DNA from 3 places in the Comamonas sp. MYb69 genome. Region 2 is predicted to be linked to each of the others. Evidence: predicted binding sites of a transcription regulator. Region 2 holds the regulator's gene; each other region holds the start of a gene.

Region 1 (6,148 bases), on a different contig from region 2:
AGGATAGAGTTCCATACTTTCAGGACATTGATGTCCGCAATGACACCAGGCCAAACGGGCCGAGAAACGCAGGTGAGAACCCATGGATAGCCTCAACGCATTTACGGTGTTTGTGCAGGTGGCAGAGACGCGCAGCTTTACGGCAGCGGGCCGGTTGCTGGGTATTTCTGCCTCGGCCGTGGGCAAGAGCGTGGCGCGGCTGGAAGACAAGCTGGGCGTGCGCTTGTTCCACCGCAGCACGCGCAGTATTACGCCGACGGCCGAAGGCCTGCTGCTGCTCGAGCGCAGCAGGCGCATCCTGGCGGAGATCGAAGCGGCGCAAACGGAGCTGTCGCAGGCCTCATCGGCACCCCGGGGACGGCTGCGCGTGAGCCTGCCCTTAGTAAGCACCTTGGTGCTGCCGGTGTTGGCCGATTTCATGCGCGACTACCCCGATATCCAGCTCGACCTGGATTTTTCTGACCGCCTGGTGGATGTGGTGGAAGAAGGCTTTGATGCCGTGGTGCGCACGGGCGAGCCTGCCGATTCGCGCCTGGTGGCCCGCAAGCTTGGCCATTTCAAGATGCTGCTGGTGGCGTCGCCAGACTACCTGGCCGCCCACGGCACACCCCAGAAGGTGCAAGACTTGGCCTGCCACCGCTGCATGCATTTCCGCTGGCCCTACAGCGGCAAGCTGGAGGCCTGGCCGCTTCCCGCAGCGGACGATGGCGAGCCCGTCAACCTGCCGGTGTCCATGGTCTGCAACAACATTGAAACCCGCGCTTGCTTTGCGTTGCAGGGGCGCGGCATCGCCTGCCTGCCGGACTTTGCCATCGGCGACGCGCTGGCCGATGGCAGGCTGGTGCAGGTCATGCCCGGGCTGGCCGAGCGCACAGGGGTGTTCCACATTCTGTGGCCTGCAGGCCGGCATGCATCGCCCAAGGTCAGGGCGCTGGTGGACTATCTTTGCGCGCGGATGTTTGCGGCTGCGGATACGAAAACGCTGCCCGGCGGGGCTGGCCAACGGCACGCTTGATCGCTGATGCGCTGCGCGGCCTTGCCCCGATCGCCCTCGCATGCCCATGCCCATGCGCATGCGTTGCGCTGTGCTTATGCGGATACGGAGACAGACGCGTCCTGGCTCTGCAAATAGTCCAGCATCGCACGCAATTTGAGCGGTATGTGCGGCCCCGGGGCATGCAGGGCGTAGGCCATGCGCGGGGCGTAGCTGCCGGCCAACTGCCAGTGGGGCAGCACCTGGACCAGGAGGCCATCCGCCAGATGGCTACGCGCGACAAAATCGGCCATCAGCGCGATGCCAGAGGCAGCGCCGTGCTGCAAGGCATTGAGCAAGCCCTGGCTGCTGGCAATGGTGATGGGGGTGTTCAGCCGCAGCTTGGTGGCAACCGTATTGGGCGCATCGGCTGGCACCAGCTCCACCAGGTTTTGGAAGGGGCCGTAGCCCAGGCTCATGCAAGGGTGGGCAAGCAGATCCTGTGGTTGGGCGATCGCCTGCCGGGATTGCAGATAAGCGGGATGCGCCACCAGGACATAGCCCACGCGCTGCAGCGGCCGGGCCACCATGGCGGGCGGTAGCGCATCGGCCGCAGTGATGCGGATCGCCAGATCCAGCCCTTCGGCGGTCAGGTCGGCCATGGTGTCGCTCATGCTCAGTTGCACCTGCACGTCGGGAAAGCGCGCGCAAAAGCCGGGCAGCAGCGGCGCCAGCCACCAATCGCCAAACACCAAGGGGGCGTTGATGCGCAAGATGCCCTGCGGCTGCTGGCGGTGGGCCGTCGCACGCGATACCGCCTGCTCGGCGCTTTGCAGCATCAGCAGGCAATCGGCATGCACGGCCGCCCCCACCTCGGTCAGCGACAGAGACCGCGTCGTGCGGTGCAGCAGCTTGACGCCCAGTGCCGACTCGAGCCGGCCGACGCTGCGGCTGACAGCGCCGGTGGTGAGGCGCAACTGCCGCGCCGCACCCGCAAAGCTGTGCTGGGCGACAACCTGGACAAAGACCTGCATATCGGCAAGCGGGAGGGTATCGGGGCTCATGGCATCTCAGTGTTGATTTACAGACAATAATAAATTGAATCAAAGCCGTATTGTTTAATGATTGCGCATGCATGACCATCGGAGCCATTGACTCCAGCGAGATACCGCAATGCACTCCCCCAGCGCAGCAGCCATGCCCCAAGCGGCAGCCAACCCCACCCACAGCCGCAGTAGCGGCGGCACCTGGCGCATGGTCGCCGCCATGGTCTTGTCGGGGACGATTGGCCTGGCCGTCATCGAGAGCGGTTTGCCGGTGGAGCGCGTGGTGCTGCTGCGCTGCTTGCTTGGAGCACTGGGCCTGGGGCTGTGGCTATGGTGGCAGCGGGCCTGGGTGCGGCCGGACCGGCGGGCCTGGGCGGCGATGCTGATCGGCGGCCTGGCTTTGGTGGCCAACTGGGTGATGCTGTTCCACGCCTATGCCTATGTGGGGATTGCGATTGCCACGGTGGTCTACCATGTCCAGCCCTTCATGCTGGTGCTGGCCGCCGCCTTAGGGGGCGAGGCCATGGGCGGGCGCAAGCTGCTGTGGATGCTGCTGGCACTGGCGGGCGTGGTGCTGAGCAGTGGGCTGGGCAGCGAGGCCGCTGCCACCATCGCCGCGCAGGCGAGCGCGCCGGTCTGGGGCATTGTGCTGGCGCTGCTGGCCGCCGCCCTCTACACCGTGACGGTGGTCAGCACCCGGCGCGTCCAGGGCATTGCACCGGCGCAAATTGCCATGGTGCAGATGCTGGTGGGAGGCGCTGCACTGGCCCTGTGGTCGGCGCCGATGTTGATGCAGGTCGCGGGGCTCGGCGCCCAGCTGCCATCAGCTAAGACGCTTGTCTGCGTGCTGGTCTTGGGCCTGCTGCACACCGCGCTGATGTACGGGCTGATGTATGGCGCCTTTCAGCGCCTGGGCCCGGCCGCCATTGCGATGCTGAGCTTTATCTACCCGGCAGTGGCCCTGGCCGTGGACTTGCTCTGGTTTGGCGCCCACCCCAGCACGTTCCAATGGTGGGGCATGGGCTTGATTGTGGCGGCGGTACTGGGCTTTCGCTGGCAGGATCTGCGGGGCAGAGAACGATCCATATAGATGCTTGCTTGGGACTGAATCCAGACTCGTCCGATCCGCCGCACTGTCTTCGCCGGCAAGAGGTCAGGCTCGCTCTCAAACGACGCCTTTGGCCCCATCCCCATCCGCTGCCAGCTTACGGAGCAAGAGTTTTGCAGAGACTGGTGGGTACCGCCGGGTCCATATAGTTGGCTGTTCACTCCACCAGCCCCATCGGCAGCCAAGTCTTTTCATCCATGGCTTTTGAGGGTAATCAAGGTCTTTTTGACCTGCCCCCGGTAGGACAGCTCGTCGCCGTCATAGGCTGGCCGCTCCTTCCAGGTCTGGCGGGCTGGCGGTGCGTCTTCCGAGTAGGAGATGCGTTCAGTCTCCAGCCGTGATTTCTGGATATCCGACATCTTGGAGGGCTTGGCCTTTAGGTTGAGTTTCATGACCCGTTGATCCTGTTCAGTGCGGGGGTAGAGAGTCCGTATCGCGGGTATCTCATCGCCCCCGTCTTCATTCCGTAATGAAATAGATTTCGTGCAAGCGCTCTGCCACACGCCGCTCGGCCTGCAGGCGATAGCCTTTCGCTTTCCAGATATCGACCTCTACTGTGGTCTGATTTTTGGCAACCCGCCGCGTGTTTCTGGCGCCCAGTCGGCCCAGATAGATGTCGTAAAACGTCTCCATCCCTACTCCTATAAAAAGGCAAGTGCCGATGCTGGCAGGCGGGCTGAGAATGGGAACATGCAGACCTCCGGCCTCGTGGGGCACACCAGGAAGGATTGCCTCGCCCCACGGTACTCCTTTTAATGACCTTAAACCGCACAACCCCAAAATCTCTTGCGGGCGCGGGCAATCCTACCGTCCGATTCCGTCCTGGCCTGGACGGAGGAGATTGCTTTTCGGCTTGTCGCACTTGGTTTTCTCGCCGCTCCATGCCCGGCAGAAACGGCTGATTGGAAAGCGCTAATCACCGCCGGAAATGCCGAGTTTGGCGGTGCATCTAACAGTGCTGAAAGCAAGAAATGCTGCTATGAGATCTCACCAAACGTCCATGGACTCGCATCTGCGCCCAGCTCCCCCGTAACCAGGCATTCCCTGCCTCCAGCCGTGGCCTGAACGCGGGCTTGCGCAATCCGCTCGCCCTCCTTGGGTGGAATAAAGCGGCACCCGCGGCCATGCCACAGCCCCGGGCTTTGCCGCCATCGCGGGATTATTGAAAATTATTGACCCGCATCAAATGCCACATCAACCGCATCTACCGCGATGCAGGCATTCATCATAAAAATCTCTTATTCTCTGAGAACCGCTTCACCCCTATGGATATTCACTTAATTAAATTCCAGATAGCCATTTGATTGGAATTATCCAAACTAAGATATTCGTTACCGCAGTAATGCAAGAAATATGCATTTTTCTGCTGCGATTCTTTTTGCTTTGCGATATAAGTGGCGTGTCCGCATTTATTTTTGAGGAAATTTATGAGCTTGCTATCCAGAAATATGGCCTACGCCGCGTGTGTAATGGTGGGAGGGCTTGCAGCAGCCCCCGCTTGGGCGGCTGATTGCGTCAGCGGTATCAATACCGCCAATTGCAGCGTACCGGCAGGTTCAAGCTCGGTCGTGATCGAAGTCTGGGGCGCTGGGGGTGGATCGGGAGGCGGTGATGTTGGCATCGATGGCGGTGGTGGGGGTGGCGGTGGCGCCTATTGCAAGGGCAGCTTCAGCTTGGCCGCAGGCGCGGAGCTGACCATCAGCACGGGCACGGGTGGCACTAGCAGCGGCCTCGATGGCACCGCAGGTACAGCATCGACTGTCAGCTGGACGGGCGGCTCCATCAGCGCCGCCGGGGGCGAAGGCGCGACAGGATCGACCGGAGGCGCGGGCGGAGCGGCTTGTAGCGGTGCAGGATTGACCGGTTTCTCTGGCGGCGCAGGCGCAGCGGGCGCCCCTACGCCCTCCGTGGAAGGCGGCGGAGGCGGCGGCTCTGCGGGCTCCGCCGCCGATGGCCAGCCTGGCCTGGGCTATGTTGGCGGCATCGCCGTGGCCGATGGTGGCAGGGGCGGCAATGAAGAAGCCCCTGGCAGCGCGCCCGGCGGCGGCGGCGGCGGCAGCCGCGTGGGCATCGGCTTTGATGGCGGTGCCGGTCAAGTCAAGCTGAGCTTTGTCGCTGCTCCCGTGGCCAGCCCTACTGCCGTATCCACCCTTGGCCAGTGGAGTGTTCTTGCACTGAGCGGGACACTGGCCGTCGCCGGCTTGGCAGGTCTGGGCCGCCGCAAACGCCAGTAAATCCTGGACAGGAGGCAGCGGGCAGCGCGGCGGCTGCCCCTCCTCGCGAGGGAACAGGCGCCGGCTGCCCTGCATCCTCGGTGTGGCGCTCGCCACGCTCTTGAAAAAGAAATTTATCGAGCACCGTAGTGGGCAAGCAACTCAGCGCTCCAGACAAGCCAGTGGAGACGCCAGAATGCTGTCGATGCGCTTCAAGCCTCCGCCCTCGATGGCCTGCGAGGAAGGCGAGGCCATATAAAACACCACTACGGTAGAGAGATGCTCTTCAATATTGACCTGAAAGCGATTCTGATTGCATTTGCCGTGAGTTACGGCGCAGTCACGCTGCTGCTGCAAAACATCACATTTGCGCTACTGGCCGCGTTGTTACCCGATACCGCCCTCTATGGATTCGCCCCACTTTTTCTCCTCGCGCTGTTCCTGCTGTTTACCCCCGTGCTCTCGGGCTATGTCGTGGCCAAGTTGGCTCGCAACCGGCCGCAACTCCATGTGTTGCTGAGCGCGCTGCTGGGTGCCGCGTTGTATGCGATTTTCAGCAAATCTCATTCCCTGGTCTGGGCCTCTATCCCCTTGGTCTTGACCTGGCTGGGCCTCGCCCTCCTGGCCTGGAAGAACAAGCGCCACTAGTTATGCACGCCTCAAGATGGCCTTTTTTTGCCAGAGGCCCCGCGCTCGGCATACACAATGGCCAGCCCCATCACCACCACGCCCACCATCTGCAGCGCTCCCAGTCTGTGGCCAAAATACTGCCAGTCCACCACGATCGCGATTGCCGGGTAGACAAACT
Region 2 (6,148 bases):
CGATTCGCTGAACATTCCCTCCGGCAGCCGCGTGGCGGTGCAGGTGGAAAAGTCGGTCGAAGCGATGGCGCTGTACCTGGCCACCTTGCGCGCCGGCCATGTGTTTCTGCCGCTCAACACCGCCTACCAAAGCGCCGAGATCGAGTACTTTGTCACCAATGCCGAGCCGGCCGTCGTGGTTTGCTCGCCGGCCAATTTTGGCTGGGTCTCCAAGATCGCCTTCCAGTGCGGCACGCAAAGCGTGTTCACCTTGGGCGATGACCGCAGCGGCACGCTGCTGGAGCGCGCCGTGCACTGCGCCGATGCACACACGCCCGCGCAGAAATCTGCCGACGACATGGCCGCCATTCTCTACACCAGTGGCACCACCGGGCGCAGCAAGGGTGCGATGCTCAGCCACGGCAACTTGCTGAGCAATGCAGTGATGCTCAAGGACTACTGGGGCTGGAAAAAGGGCGATGTGCTGATCCATGCGCTGCCGATCTTCCATGTGCATGGCCTGTTTGTCGCGATCCATGCGGCCTTGCTCAATGGCAGCAAGATGGTCTGGTTTGCCAAGTTCGAGCCCAAGGCGGTGATTGCCGCGATGGCACGGGCGACCGTCTTCATGGGCGTGCCGACCCTGTATGTGCGCCTGCTGGCCGAGCCGGGCCTGACCAAGGCGGCGGCCCAGCACATGCGTTTGTTCATCTCCGGCTCGGCGCCGTTGCTGATCGAGACCTTCCGCGACTGGCAGACCCGTACCGGCCACACGATTTTGGAGCGCTATGGCATGAGCGAGACCATCATGTTGGTCTCCAACCCCTACCAGGCCGATGCCCGCCATGGCGGCCAGGATGAGCGCCGGGGCGGCACGGTGGGCTTTGCGCTGCCGGGTGTGGGCGTGCGGGTGCAGGGCGATGACGGCCAGGCGCTGGGCGCCGACGAGATCGGTCATATCCAGGTGCAAGGCCCCAATGTGTTCAGCGGCTACTGGCGCATGCCCGAGAAGACCGCGCAGGAGTTCACGGCCGACGGCTGGTTCAAGACCGGTGACGTGGGCAAGATTGATGCGCGTGGCTATGTGACCATCGTCGGCCGCAGCAAGGACCTGATCATCTCCGGCGGCTACAACGTCTACCCGGCCGAGATCGAGGGCTTCATCAACGAACTGCCGGGCGTGGCCGAAAGCGCGCTGGTCGGCGTGCCACACCCCGATTTTGGCGAAGTGGGTGTGGCCGTGGTCATTGCCAAGGCGGGCCAGCAGCTCGATGCCGAGGGCATCATTGCGACTTTGAAAAAGCAGCTGGCCAACTTCAAGATTCCCAAGCGCTGCTTTGTCGTGGGCGAGCTGCCACGCAACACCATGGGCAAGGTGCAAAAGAACCTGCTGCGCGACCAGTACCAGGGCCTGTTCAAGGGCTGATGCGCCCATGATGGCGGCCTGCGCCGCCATGACAAAACCCTCGCGCTGTGGCAGCCAAGAAGCTGCCGCAGGCGAGGGTTTGCTATTGGGCGGATGCGCTTAGGTGGCGATCAGCGCAGCACCAGCACCGGTATCGTCGCATGGGTCAGCACATGCTGGGTTTCGCTGCCCAGCAGCAGGCGCTTCAAGCCCCGGTAGCCGTGCGATGCCATGACGATCAGGTCGCAGTTTTCCTTTTTCGCCGTCTCCAGCAGCGCCTCGGCAATCATGTCGGACTTGATCACCAGGGTCTTGATGGGCACGCCGGTGGCAGCGCCTTCGGCCACCACCTTGTCGACAATGCCCTGGGCGGCGCGTTCCCAGCCGTCCTCGATGCGCGCAATGTCATCGGGGTTTTGCATGGTGCTGCCCTCGAAGTAGCTGCGCGGGTAGTTGGGCGAGATGTTGACGGCGGTGACCGTGGCGTGGCTCAGCTTGGCCAGCGCGAGGGCGTGGCGCACGGCCTTCTCGGACAGCTCAGAGCCATCGGTGGCAAGCAGGATATGTTGGTACATGGCAGGCTCCTTTCAGGTCAGACGTAGGGCAGGGCGACCAGGGGCCAGCCTTGCCGTGGATTCAACACAGAGCATCGCCGCTTGCGGCTTGAGCGGATGTCGGATCAGACCGCGTTTGTATCCGCTGACGCGGCGACTTGGAATAGCTGCTTAGCTTAGGCCGAGCAGGCCTGGGTGTTGATCAGGCCCTGGAGCTTGTCGGTGTCCAGAATGCGCACATGGCGCTGCTTGACCTCGATGATGTTCTCCTCGGCAAACTTGGAGAAGGTGCGGCTGACGGTCTCGAGCTTGAGGCCCAGGTAGCTGCCGATTTCCTCGCGTGTCATGCGCAGGATCAGCTCATGCTGCGAAAAGCCCCGGGCATGCAGGCGCTGCACCAGGTTCAGCAAGAAGGCGGCCAGGCGCTCTTCGGCGCGCATGCTGCCCAGCAGCAGCATGACGCCATGCTCGCGCACGATCTCGCGGCTCATGACCTTGTGCACATGGTGCTGCAAGGCGGTCACTTCGCGCGACAGGTCTTCGAGCGAGGAGTAGGGCATCACGCAGACTTCGGCGTCTTCCAGCGCGATCGCGTCGCAGGAATGGCGGTCGTTGACGATGCCGTCAAGCCCGATGATCTCACCCGCCATCTGAAAGCCGGTGACCTGGTCGCGCCCGTCTTCGGTGGCGATGCTGGTCTTGAAAAAGCCGGTGCGAATCGCATAGAGGGAGGTGAAGGTCTCACCGTTGCGGAACAGCGCGCTGCCGCGCTTGATCTTGCGGCGCGTGGCGACGATCTCGTCGATGCGCTCCATTTGTTCGGCCGACAGTCCCACGGGCATGCACAGCTCGCGCAAATTGCAGTTGGAGCACACCACTTTGATGGAGTTGGATGTCATGTATCAATACCCGTGAACAAATATTCATGTAGGAACGGCGTTCCTCGTATGCGCCTATTGTGCGTGCAGGCGCCAAATGGGTTCTTGATGTACATCAAGGACGCGTGGCAGAGCTTGGGGCACATTGGGGGTCCGCTAGGAAGAAGCCACATGATTTCCCTGACCCCCGACCTGCTGCGCCGTTTTGATGTTCCCGGCCCCCGTTACACCTCGTATCCTACCGCAGACCGATTTGTTGAAGCCTTTGCTGCGAATGAGTACAAGCAGGCGCTGGCGCAACGCGGCACCGGCCTGGCTGGCAGGCTCGCTCCGCTGTCCTTGTATGTGCATGTGCCGTTCTGCGCCTCGCTGTGCTACTACTGCGCCTGCAACAAGATCATCACCAAGCATGCCGAGCGGGCCGACGAGTACCTGGACTACCTCGAGCGAGAGCTGGACCTGCAACTGGCCCACGTCAGCGCCCGTCCCACCATCAGCCAGCTGCACCTGGGTGGGGGCTCACCCACGTTTTTGACCGATGCCGGCCTCAGCCGCCTGATGGACATGGTCAAGCAGCGTTTTCATCTGCAGCCCGGTGGCGAGTACTCGATCGAGGTGGACCCGCGCACCGTGAGCCGCGAGCGCCTGCAGCATCTCTACCAGCTGGGCTTTAACCGGCTGAGCTTTGGCGTGCAGGATTTTGACCCACTGGTGCAAAAGGCTGTGCACCGTGAGCAGCCCGCTGACCAGGTGTTTGCCTTGGTCGAGCAGGCGCGTGAGATCGGCTTTGAATCTATCAATATCGATCTGATCTATGGTTTGCCCCAACAAAGCCCGGCCAGCTTTGTGCGCACGATGGAGCAGGTCAATGCGCTGCGGCCCGACCGCATTGCGCTCTATGCCTATGCGCACCTGCCCGAGCGCTTCAAGCCCCAGCGCCGCATCCAGGCGCAGGACCTGCCCAGCCCGGCCGACAAGCTCGCCATGCTGGCCCAGGCCCTGGCCGCGCTGGAAGGCGCCGGTTATGTGTATGTGGGCATGGACCATTTCGCCTTGCCCGACGATGCCTTGGCGGTGGCCAAGCGCCAAGGGCGCCTGCACCGCAACTTTCAGGGCTACAGCACCCAGCCCGATTGCGATCTGCTGGCGCTGGGCGTGTCGGCCATCGGCCGCATTGGCGCGACCTACAGCCAAAATGCCAAGACCCTGGAGGAGTACTACGACCTGATCGACCAGGGTCAGATCCCCGTGGTGCGGGGCCTGGCATTGACGCGCGATGACCTGCTGCGCCGCGCGGTGATCATGGGCCTGATGTGCCAGGGGAGTCTGGCGATTGAGTCGCTGGAGCAGGCCTGGCTGATTGATTTTGCCCAGTACTTTGCCGCCGAGCTGGCCCAGCTGCGCGAGCTGCAGGACCAGGGCCTGGTGCAGCTGAGCGACGAGGCGATCAATGTGACCGAGCTGGGCTGGTACTTTGTGCGCGGCGTGGCCATGGTGTTCGACAAGAACCTGCAGGCCGACCGCAACCGGGCGCGCTTCTCGCGGATTATCTAGCCCGCTGTGGCAGGTCTCAGCCCTGCCAGGCCGCCAGGCTCTTGTAGAGCATGTACGCGGCCAGACACAGCAAGATGCCGCCAAAGATCTTCTTGAGCTGGCCCACCGGCAGGCGGTGCGCGGCACGGGCGCCCAGCGGCGCCGTCAGCACGCTGCAGGTGGCAATGGCGGCCAGGCCGGGCAGCCAGATATAGCCCAGCGAATGCGGCGGCAGCCCCTGCAGGTGCAGGCCGGCCACCATGAAGCCGATGACATTGGTGACCGCAATTGGAAAACCCAGCGCCGAGCTGGTGGCGACCGCGTTGTGCATCGGCACGCTGCACCAGGTCATAAAAGGCACGCTGATAAAGGCGCCACCGGCGCCCACCAGGCCCGAGAGGCAGCCGATCACGCCGCCAGCGGCCACCTGGCCGGCCGTGCCCGGCATGGCGCGCATGGCCTTGCTGTTGGGCTTGCGGAACATGCGCAGTGCCGAGTAACCAATGAACAGGCCAAAAAACAAACCCAGGTAACTGCCCTTGAGCACCGCAAAAATGCCCAGGCTGGCCAGCAGGCCGCCCAGCACAATGCCGGGGGCCAGGCGTTTGACAAGGTCCCAGCGCACGGCGCCATGCTGGTGGTGGGCGCGCACGCTGGACATCGAGGTGAAGACGATGGTCGCCATCGAGGTGGCAATCGCCATCTTGATCGCCAGCTCGGGCGCCACCCCCTGGCTGCCCAGGATGTAGGTGATGAAGGGCACCAGCACCATGCCGCCGCCAATGCCCAGCAGGCCCGCCAGAAATCCGCCGATCAGGTCCAGAAACGACAGCGGCAGCAAAACAAGAGGATCAGTCATGGCGCGCAGTAAAAAGGCCACCTGAAACAGGTGGCCTGAAACCCCGCTGTCGCGGAGAGGAGAAGACAGGTTGGGCAGCCTGCCCGAAAAAATCAGGTGTTCGCAGCGGATCCACTGGACCGTCATCCTGAACCGGGGGTTCAGGTGGGCAAGGGCAACCTATCGTTGGGTTCATCTGACGCGAGACGATCACGCTCAATAGGTGATGTACCAAGCCCGTGCTCGTAGAGCATTGGTTCAAGGAACTATAAAGTCCAGCAGGGCTGCGAACGCCTCCATTGTAATCGCTCGCGCCTGCTGCACCCACCAAAACTGCATGTCAATGTGCCTGGATTGGTCAAAAAAGATAGCTGGCTAGCTAGATTGAGAAAGCGCCAAGCTGATATTTTGGCAGGAGGCATTGCATGGCGCCGCAATCTGGTGTTGGCGCCTGCTTGCCGCCCAGCCTCAGGCGCTGGTGTCCAGGGTTTCGGCGGCCTTGGCAGGGGCGGGCGCCAGCGCCGCGTCCAGCCGCTGCATCACCGACTGCAGGCGGGGCTCGTCCCAGTCCAGGCTGGCCTGGTCACCGGTGGCGGGCTGGGCCTGGGCCTCGGCCATCGCGGCAGACTGGGCCGCGGCTTGCGCCTGCAGCGCGTCGGCGGTCTGGCTGAGCTGGCTGTTTTGCACCTGTAAATCCAGCAGATCAAAGGCGACATTGAGGGCCGCCAGCACGGCGATGCGCTCGCGGCCACGGATCTTGCCCGCGTCGCGGATACCGCTCATGGCCTCATCGACATGCTTGACGGCGGCCAGCAGACGTGCTTCCTGGCCTTCGGGGCAGCCCAGCATATAGCTTTGCTGCATGATGTGTACTTCCAGCTGTTTCATCATTCGTCCTGGTCAAAGGTCTTGGGCAGGCGTTCGATCAGTGCATCCACGCGGGCGCGGGCCGCTGTCAGGC
Region 3 (6,148 bases), on a different contig from region 2:
GCCATTGCCAATTACGAGGACCGCTTTGTGATCCCCACCACGCACCGCGAATACGCCGAGAACGCCTTCAATGTGCGCGGCGGCTGCGGCTTCTCGTTTGGCAATGGTTGCAGCGAAGGCGTGACCGACACCAGCCTGTTCGGCAGCGAGAAAAAACGCACCATCCCGATCCAGGCGAGCCTCTGAGGAGAGACGACATGAAAGACAGCATCAGCTTTACCTTGCGCGCACTGGCCCACCTGCTGCGCTACCCCGACGCCGCGATGCGCGGCCACCTGGTCGACATCCACACGGCGCTCAACGCCGAAAACGCGCTGGGCCATGTGCGCCGCAGCGAGCTGGACGCATTGATGGACCGCCTGCTGGCCGAAGGCATGGATGCCGAGGCCATCTATGTGGACCTGTTTGACCGGGGCCGTGGCACTGCGCTGCACCTGTTCGAGCATGTGCATGGCGACTCGCGCGACCGGGGCCCGGCGATGGTCGACTTGGTCCAGACCTATGAGCAGGCCGGCCTGCTGCTCGACCCTGCCGAGCTGCCCGACCACATGACCGTGCTGCTGGAGTTCGCCTCCACCCAGCCGACCTTGGAGGCGCGCGCCTTCATCGGTGAGTTTGCGCACATCCTGCAATCCATCGCCGCGGCGCTCGGCCGCCGGCACAGCGACTACGCCGCCGTCGTGTCGGCCGTGCTCGATCTGGCCGGCCAGCCGCTGGTGGCCGACACCCCCGCTGCGCCGCTGCCCGCCGACGAGCCGCTGGACGCAAGCTGGGAAGAGCCCGCCGCCTTTGGCGGCTGCAACAGCCAGGGCCAGGCCGCACCGGGCAGCGCCCAACCCATCCACATCACGCGGCGCCAGCCACCCGCTGGCGCGGCCCGCTGAACCCCGAGGAGACCGCCATGCCCATTGCATTGCACAACTTCCTGTTTAATGTCTATCCCTACATCTGCCTGGCCGTCTTTCTGATGGGGAGCCTGGCGCGCTTTGACCGCGACCAGTACACCTGGAAGAGCGACTCCTCGCAGATGCTGCGCGCCGGTCAGCTGCGCTGGGGCAGCAACCTGTTCCATATCGGCATTCTGTTCCTGCTGTTCGGCCACACGGTGGGCCTGCTCACGCCGCACTTCATGTATGAGTGGCTGATCACCGCGCCGCAAAAGCAGATGCTGGCCATCATCTCCGGCGGCACCGCCGGCCTGGTCTGCTTTATTGGCCTGAGCCTGCTGCTGCACCGCCGCATTGCCGATCCGCGCATCCGCCGCACCAGCCACCGCACCGATCTGGCCATCCTCATCATCCTGTGGGTGCAGCTGGTGCTGGGCCTGGCGACCTTGCCCGCCTCGTTCTCGCACCGGGCCGATGCCCATGCCATGCTGGTGCTGGCCGACTGGGCCCAGCGCATCGTCACCTTCCGCCCCGATGCGGCAGGCCTGGTGGCGCTGGACTGGCCGTTCAAGGTGCACATGGTGCTGGGCATGACAATCTTCCTGCTCTTCCCCTTCAGCCGCCTGGTGCATGTCTGGAGCGGCTTCGCCTCCGTGGCCTACCTGGCCCGGCCCTACCAGCTGGTGCGCGCGCGCCGTCTGAACCTGCCCAGCAAGCAGCCAGGAGGCCGCCCATGAACGCCGATCTGCACACCCCCACCGGTGGCTGCGGCAGCGCAGCCTGCAGCTGCCAGGACAGCCCCGCCGCCCCCAGCCTGCCCCGCATCGAGGCGCCGCTGGGCGCCCCGCGCGATGCGCTGGCTGCTGCCCAGGTCAACGGCATTGCGCTGTGCGATGCCGACGAGTTGCTGGACCCGATGGAGCTGCGCCAGCGCGCCTGCACCGAGCTGCTGCGCCAGGCCGCCCAGGCCCAGGGCCTGCTCGCTGCCGACGACCCGGTGCCCCGCGCCGGCGCCATCAGCGAAGCGGCCGGCAGCGCCATCGAGCAGCTGCTGGACGCCGAGCTGCAACTGCCCGAGCCCGACGACAGCGCCGGCCGCCGCCACTACCAGGCGCATGCCGCCCGCTACGCCCGGGGCGAGCGCGTGCGGGCACGCCATGTGCTCTTTGCGGTGACGCCCGGCGTCGACATCAACGCCTTGCGCCAGCGCGCCGAGGCCTGCCTGCTGGATGTGCGCAGCGCCACCCCGCAAGAGCAGGCCGCTGGCGACCGCTTTGCCGCCGCTGCCAGCACCAGCAGCAACTGCCCCAGCGGCGCGCAGGGCGGCCAGCTGGGCTGGCTGCGCATCGAAGACTGCGCCCCCGAATTTTCCCGCGAGCTTTTCGGCCATGCCGAGGTGGGGGTGTTGCCGCGCCTGGTGCACAGCCGCTTTGGGCTGCATGTGGTAGAGGTGCAGGAGCGCGAGGCGGGCACCGTGCCGCCTTATGAGCAGGTGCGGGCCGCTGTGTTGCAGCAGTTGCGGCAGCAGAGTTTTGCGACGGGCTTGTCGCAGTATTTGCGGTTGTTGGCGGGGCGGGCGCTGGTGGTGGGGGTGGATTTGGAAGGGGCGGAGACGCCTTTGGTGCAGTAGCTCGCTTGTTTGATTGCCGCTTGGCTATGTCTCACCGTCGGCTCTTTGTTAACCGCCTGCTTTTTGTTTAAGGACAGAGGCCGGGAGAAAACCGGCCTCCGGCCTGAAGGCCAAAGCAGGAGCCTGCATGGCTAAGAGCGATGGAAGGCCGACCATCGCACGGTATTGCCGAGTTAATGGAGAAGCGTTGGCCACAGCGGCTGGTTTCTACTTCTTCTGTTGTTGAAGGACAGAAGCCGGATTTCGTCCGGCAGCCGACTCACTTTTCTTGCTCGCACCGGAGTGCCGGACCAAAGAAAAGTAAGCAAAAGAAGTGCGCCCCTGCTGTCCGTGTCCCCTTCGCTGCGCTGCGGGGCAACCTGCGATGCTCGGCCCAGGGGCGTGCCGCATAACTCACTACGCGCCAGGGCGCTCCGTTCAAACAGATGCGGCAAGCATGTTTACGAAGCGTGTGTCCTTCGGCACACGCCCGCCCCTGGGCCTGTGCTTCTCGGCACGGACAGAAGGGGCCCGACAACCTGCGAGCCATCGCTGCGCTCGGCATCGGGGTATCCCCCCTTCTGTATGCGCCTGTGGTGGGGCGTTTGCGGGCTGGCATGCGCGCCTAAGCGCGCATGCTTCGTGAACTGACTCGCCGTGGCTGTTTGAACGAAGCGCCTTGGCGCGGAGTGAGTTCCACGGCGCAGACCGCAAACGTCACACCACAGGTTGCCCCGCAGCGCAGCGAAGGGGTCGCAGACGGTAGGGGCGTGTTTCTTTGCTTACTTTCTTGCACGAGCAAGAAAGTGAGTCGCCTGCCGGGCGAAAACCGGCCTCCGGCCTGAAGGCCACAGCAGAAGGCTGCATGGCCAAGAGCGATGGAATGCCGACCGCTGGCCGAACCATCAGGACTGCCCTGGCAGACCATCACCCTCAGCAGGCTGAGAAGCCAAAGGATCCCACTCCGCCCAATCGGGCCCAAACAACTCCACCGGGTGCGCCGACCGCTCCGATCCATTGCCACAAGCCATGGACGACGCAGCGCAATAACGGTCACACCCCCAGCAAGTCCGCTCCGGATGCGCAGGATGGATAGGAAAACTTTTGGCCATAAAGAGCTAACAGGGCAAAGATATAGCAGTACCGCACCACTGTGCGCCTGCGCCAGTCAGCAGAATTTGACCTGGATCATGCTTGGCGTACACCGCAACGCACAGCCAGCGATGGGCAGCGAAAATAGAGGCTGTGACACAGCTCCTGAACACCCCACCCACAGCAGGCTTTGACGAGCCTTTCGGCATGCTGCAGGCCTGCCACGGCCGGGTGGCGCGCAGCCTGGATCTGTTGGGCCGCCTGGGTGCCTACCTGGCCGAGCAGGGCGGCGGCGATGCGCAGGGCCAGGCGCGCGATGCGGCGGCTGATGTGCAGCGCTACTTTGACCTGGCGGCGCCCTTGCACCACCAGGATGAAGAGCAGCATGTGCTGCCCGTACTGCGGGCGGCGGGGCAGGGCGCGCTGGCCGACCAGCTGCAGGCCGAGCACCGGCAGATGGAGGCGCTGTGGCCGGCGATACGGGCGGATCTGCAGGCAGTGCAAGCAGGCCATGCACCGACGGGCGAGGCGCTGGTGGCGGCCCGGCGCCGCTGGGCGGATTTTGCCGAGGTCTATACGCGCCATATCGCGGCAGAGGAGACGCAGGCCTACCCCAGCGCGCAAGCGCAATTGGAGCCTGCCGTGCAAGCCGCCATGGGGCGCGAGATGGCGCAGCGGCGCGGGGTGCGTTACCCGGAGGCGGGGCCATGAAAGGGGAACTGCAGCCAGCACGCCAGCGGCCGCTGGCCGTCAAGATCGGCGCCATTGGTTGCGCGCTGCTGCTGATGGCGCTGGTCGCGATTGGCCTGACCTTGCGGCTGACCTGGTCGCTCGAAGGGGGGGCTGCGGCGGTCAATGAAGCGGGGCGCATGCGCATGCAGACCTGGCAGCTGGCGCAGGCCTTGCCGGAGGCGAGCCCGCAGCGCCTGGCCTTGCTGATCGGCCAGCTCGACACCAGCCTGGCCTTGCTGGAAAAGGGCGATGCCGCCCGGCCGCTGTCGGTGCCGCGCGATACGGCCTCGCGTGCCGCCCTGCAAGCCGTGCAGCAACGCTGGCAGCGGCTGCGCGCAGCCTGGCAGCAGCCGGTGACTGGCAGCCATGTGGTGCAGGCCGAGGTCACGGCCCAGCAGGCGCAGAGCTTCGTCGGTGAGGTGGACCAGCTGGTCGGCCGCATCGAGCAGCAACTGGCGCGCTGGACGACCTGGCTCAACACCGCCCAGTTCGTGATGATGGCGCTGGCCATTGCTGCCGCGCTGGCGCTGCTGTATGCGGCGCAGCTGCTGGTGTTTGGGCCGCTGGCGCGGCTGCAGACGGCCCTGGCCCAGGTGGAGGCGGGCGATTTGTCGGTGCGGGTGCCAGCCGATGGCGGCGATGAGTTTGGTGCGCTGGCGCGGGGCTTCAACCGCATGGCGGTGCGCCTGCAGGACCTGTATGCCAGCCTGGAGCGCCGCGTGCAGCAAAAGACCGAACACCTGCAGGCCGAACGCGCCCGCCTGGCGGTGCTGTACGAGGCTGCCGCGCTGGTGGCGCGCGCCGATGCGCTGCCGGTGCTGGCCCAGGGCTTTGCGGCCCAGATGCGCAAGACGGCGCAGGCCGATGCGGTCGCGCTGCGCTGGTCGGACGAGCACAACCGCCGCTATGTGCTGCTCGCATCCGAAGGGCTGCCCGAGGAGATGGCCGATGCCGAGCACTGCCTGCCCACCGGTGACTGCTTTTGCGGCCAGCCCCAGGCCCAGGCGCAGACCCAGCTGGTGGCACTGGAGGACTGGCGCCGTGGCGTGCCGGCAGCGGCCGGCCGGGTGGATGCCGGGCAATGTCGGCGGGCTGGCTTTGTCAGCGTGCTGAGCGTGCCGGTGCGGCTGCATGAGCGCATGGTGGGCGAAGTGGACCTGTTTTTTCGCGATGCGACCACGTTGGCGCCCGATGACCGCGCGCTGCTCGATGCGTTGGCCAGCCACCTGGCCGGCGGCATGGAGGGCCTGCGCGCCGACGCCTTGCAACGCGAAGCGGCGGTGGCCGACGAGCGCGGTCTGCTGGCGCGCGAGCTGCACGACTCCATCGCGCAGAGCCTGGCGTTCTTGAAGATCCAGGCGGGGCTGTTGCGCAGCGACATGGCACGGCTGCCCCCGGATGGCGCGCGCGTACAGGCAACCTTGGGCGAGCTCGATACCGGCATCCGCGAAAGCCTGTCCGATGTGCGTGAGCTGCTGCTGCACTTTCGCACCCGTACCAATGCCGAGGACATCGTGCCTGCGCTGCGCACCACCTTGACCAAGTTCGAGCACCAGACCGGCCTGCCCGCGCAGCTGCAGATTGCCGGCGAAGGCATGGCACTGCCGCCCGATGTGCAGGTGCAGGTGCTGCATGTGGTGCAGGAGGCGCTGTCCAATGTGCGCAAGCATGCGCAGGCCAGCCAGGTGTGGGTGGAGGTGGAGCAAGGCCCGCAGTGGGCGGTGGAGGTGCGCGACGATGGCCAGGGCATGGCGCAGGCCGCCCTGGCGCTGGATGAAACCCATGTGGGCCTGCGCATCATGCGCGAGCGCGCTGCTGGCATTGGCGC

The links. Region 2 encodes FNR, which switches genes on or off when oxygen is low (the NO sensors DNR and NnrR bind a similar motif). Its sites were predicted from a motif close to TTGATNNNNATCAA; they were not measured.
Region 1: a site for FNR is predicted at 4,300-4,313, ahead of WH303_RS14800 (glycine-rich domain-containing protein). Genes of this name have one in related genera too.
Region 3: a site for FNR is predicted at 3,675-3,688, ahead of WH303_RS02530 (hemerythrin domain-containing protein). Genes of this name have one in related genera too.

The regions. Positions count from the first base shown of each region.
Region 1 covers NZ_JBBGZG010000010.1:47,407-53,554, reverse strand. Annotated here, with positions in the region: gene WH303_RS14825 (LysR family transcriptional regulator) at 83-1,015, shown strand; gene WH303_RS14820 (LysR family transcriptional regulator) at 1,090-2,037, opposite strand; gene WH303_RS14815 (DMT family transporter) at 2,147-3,109, shown strand; gene WH303_RS14810 (hypothetical protein) at 3,319-3,519, opposite strand; gene WH303_RS14805 (hypothetical protein) at 3,587-3,760, opposite strand; gene WH303_RS14800 (glycine-rich domain-containing protein) at 4,555-5,361, shown strand; gene WH303_RS14795 (hypothetical protein) at 5,620-5,988, shown strand; gene WH303_RS14790 (DMT family transporter) at 6,000-6,148, opposite strand, start outside.
Region 2 covers NZ_JBBGZG010000016.1:28,986-35,133, forward strand. Annotated here, with positions in the region: gene WH303_RS19750 (malonate--CoA ligase) at 1-1,405, shown strand, start outside; gene WH303_RS19755 (universal stress protein) at 1,516-1,959, opposite strand; gene fnr (fumarate/nitrate reduction transcriptional regulator Fnr) at 2,115-2,837, opposite strand; gene hemN (oxygen-independent coproporphyrinogen III oxidase) at 2,988-4,370, shown strand; gene WH303_RS19770 (sulfite exporter TauE/SafE family protein) at 4,387-5,208, opposite strand; gene WH303_RS19775 (cell division protein ZapA) at 5,656-6,075, opposite strand; gene WH303_RS19780 (hypothetical protein) at 6,075-6,148, opposite strand, start outside.
Region 3 covers NZ_JBBGZG010000002.1:73,780-79,927, reverse strand. Annotated here, with positions in the region: gene narH (nitrate reductase subunit beta) at 1-186, shown strand, start outside; gene narJ (nitrate reductase molybdenum cofactor assembly chaperone) at 198-884, shown strand; gene narI (respiratory nitrate reductase subunit gamma) at 902-1,624, shown strand; gene WH303_RS02540 (peptidylprolyl isomerase) at 1,621-2,517, shown strand; gene WH303_RS02535 (DUF3079 domain-containing protein) at 3,402-3,608, opposite strand; gene WH303_RS02530 (hemerythrin domain-containing protein) at 3,742-4,299, shown strand; gene WH303_RS02525 (type IV pili methyl-accepting chemotaxis transducer N-terminal domain-containing protein) at 4,296-6,148, shown strand, end outside.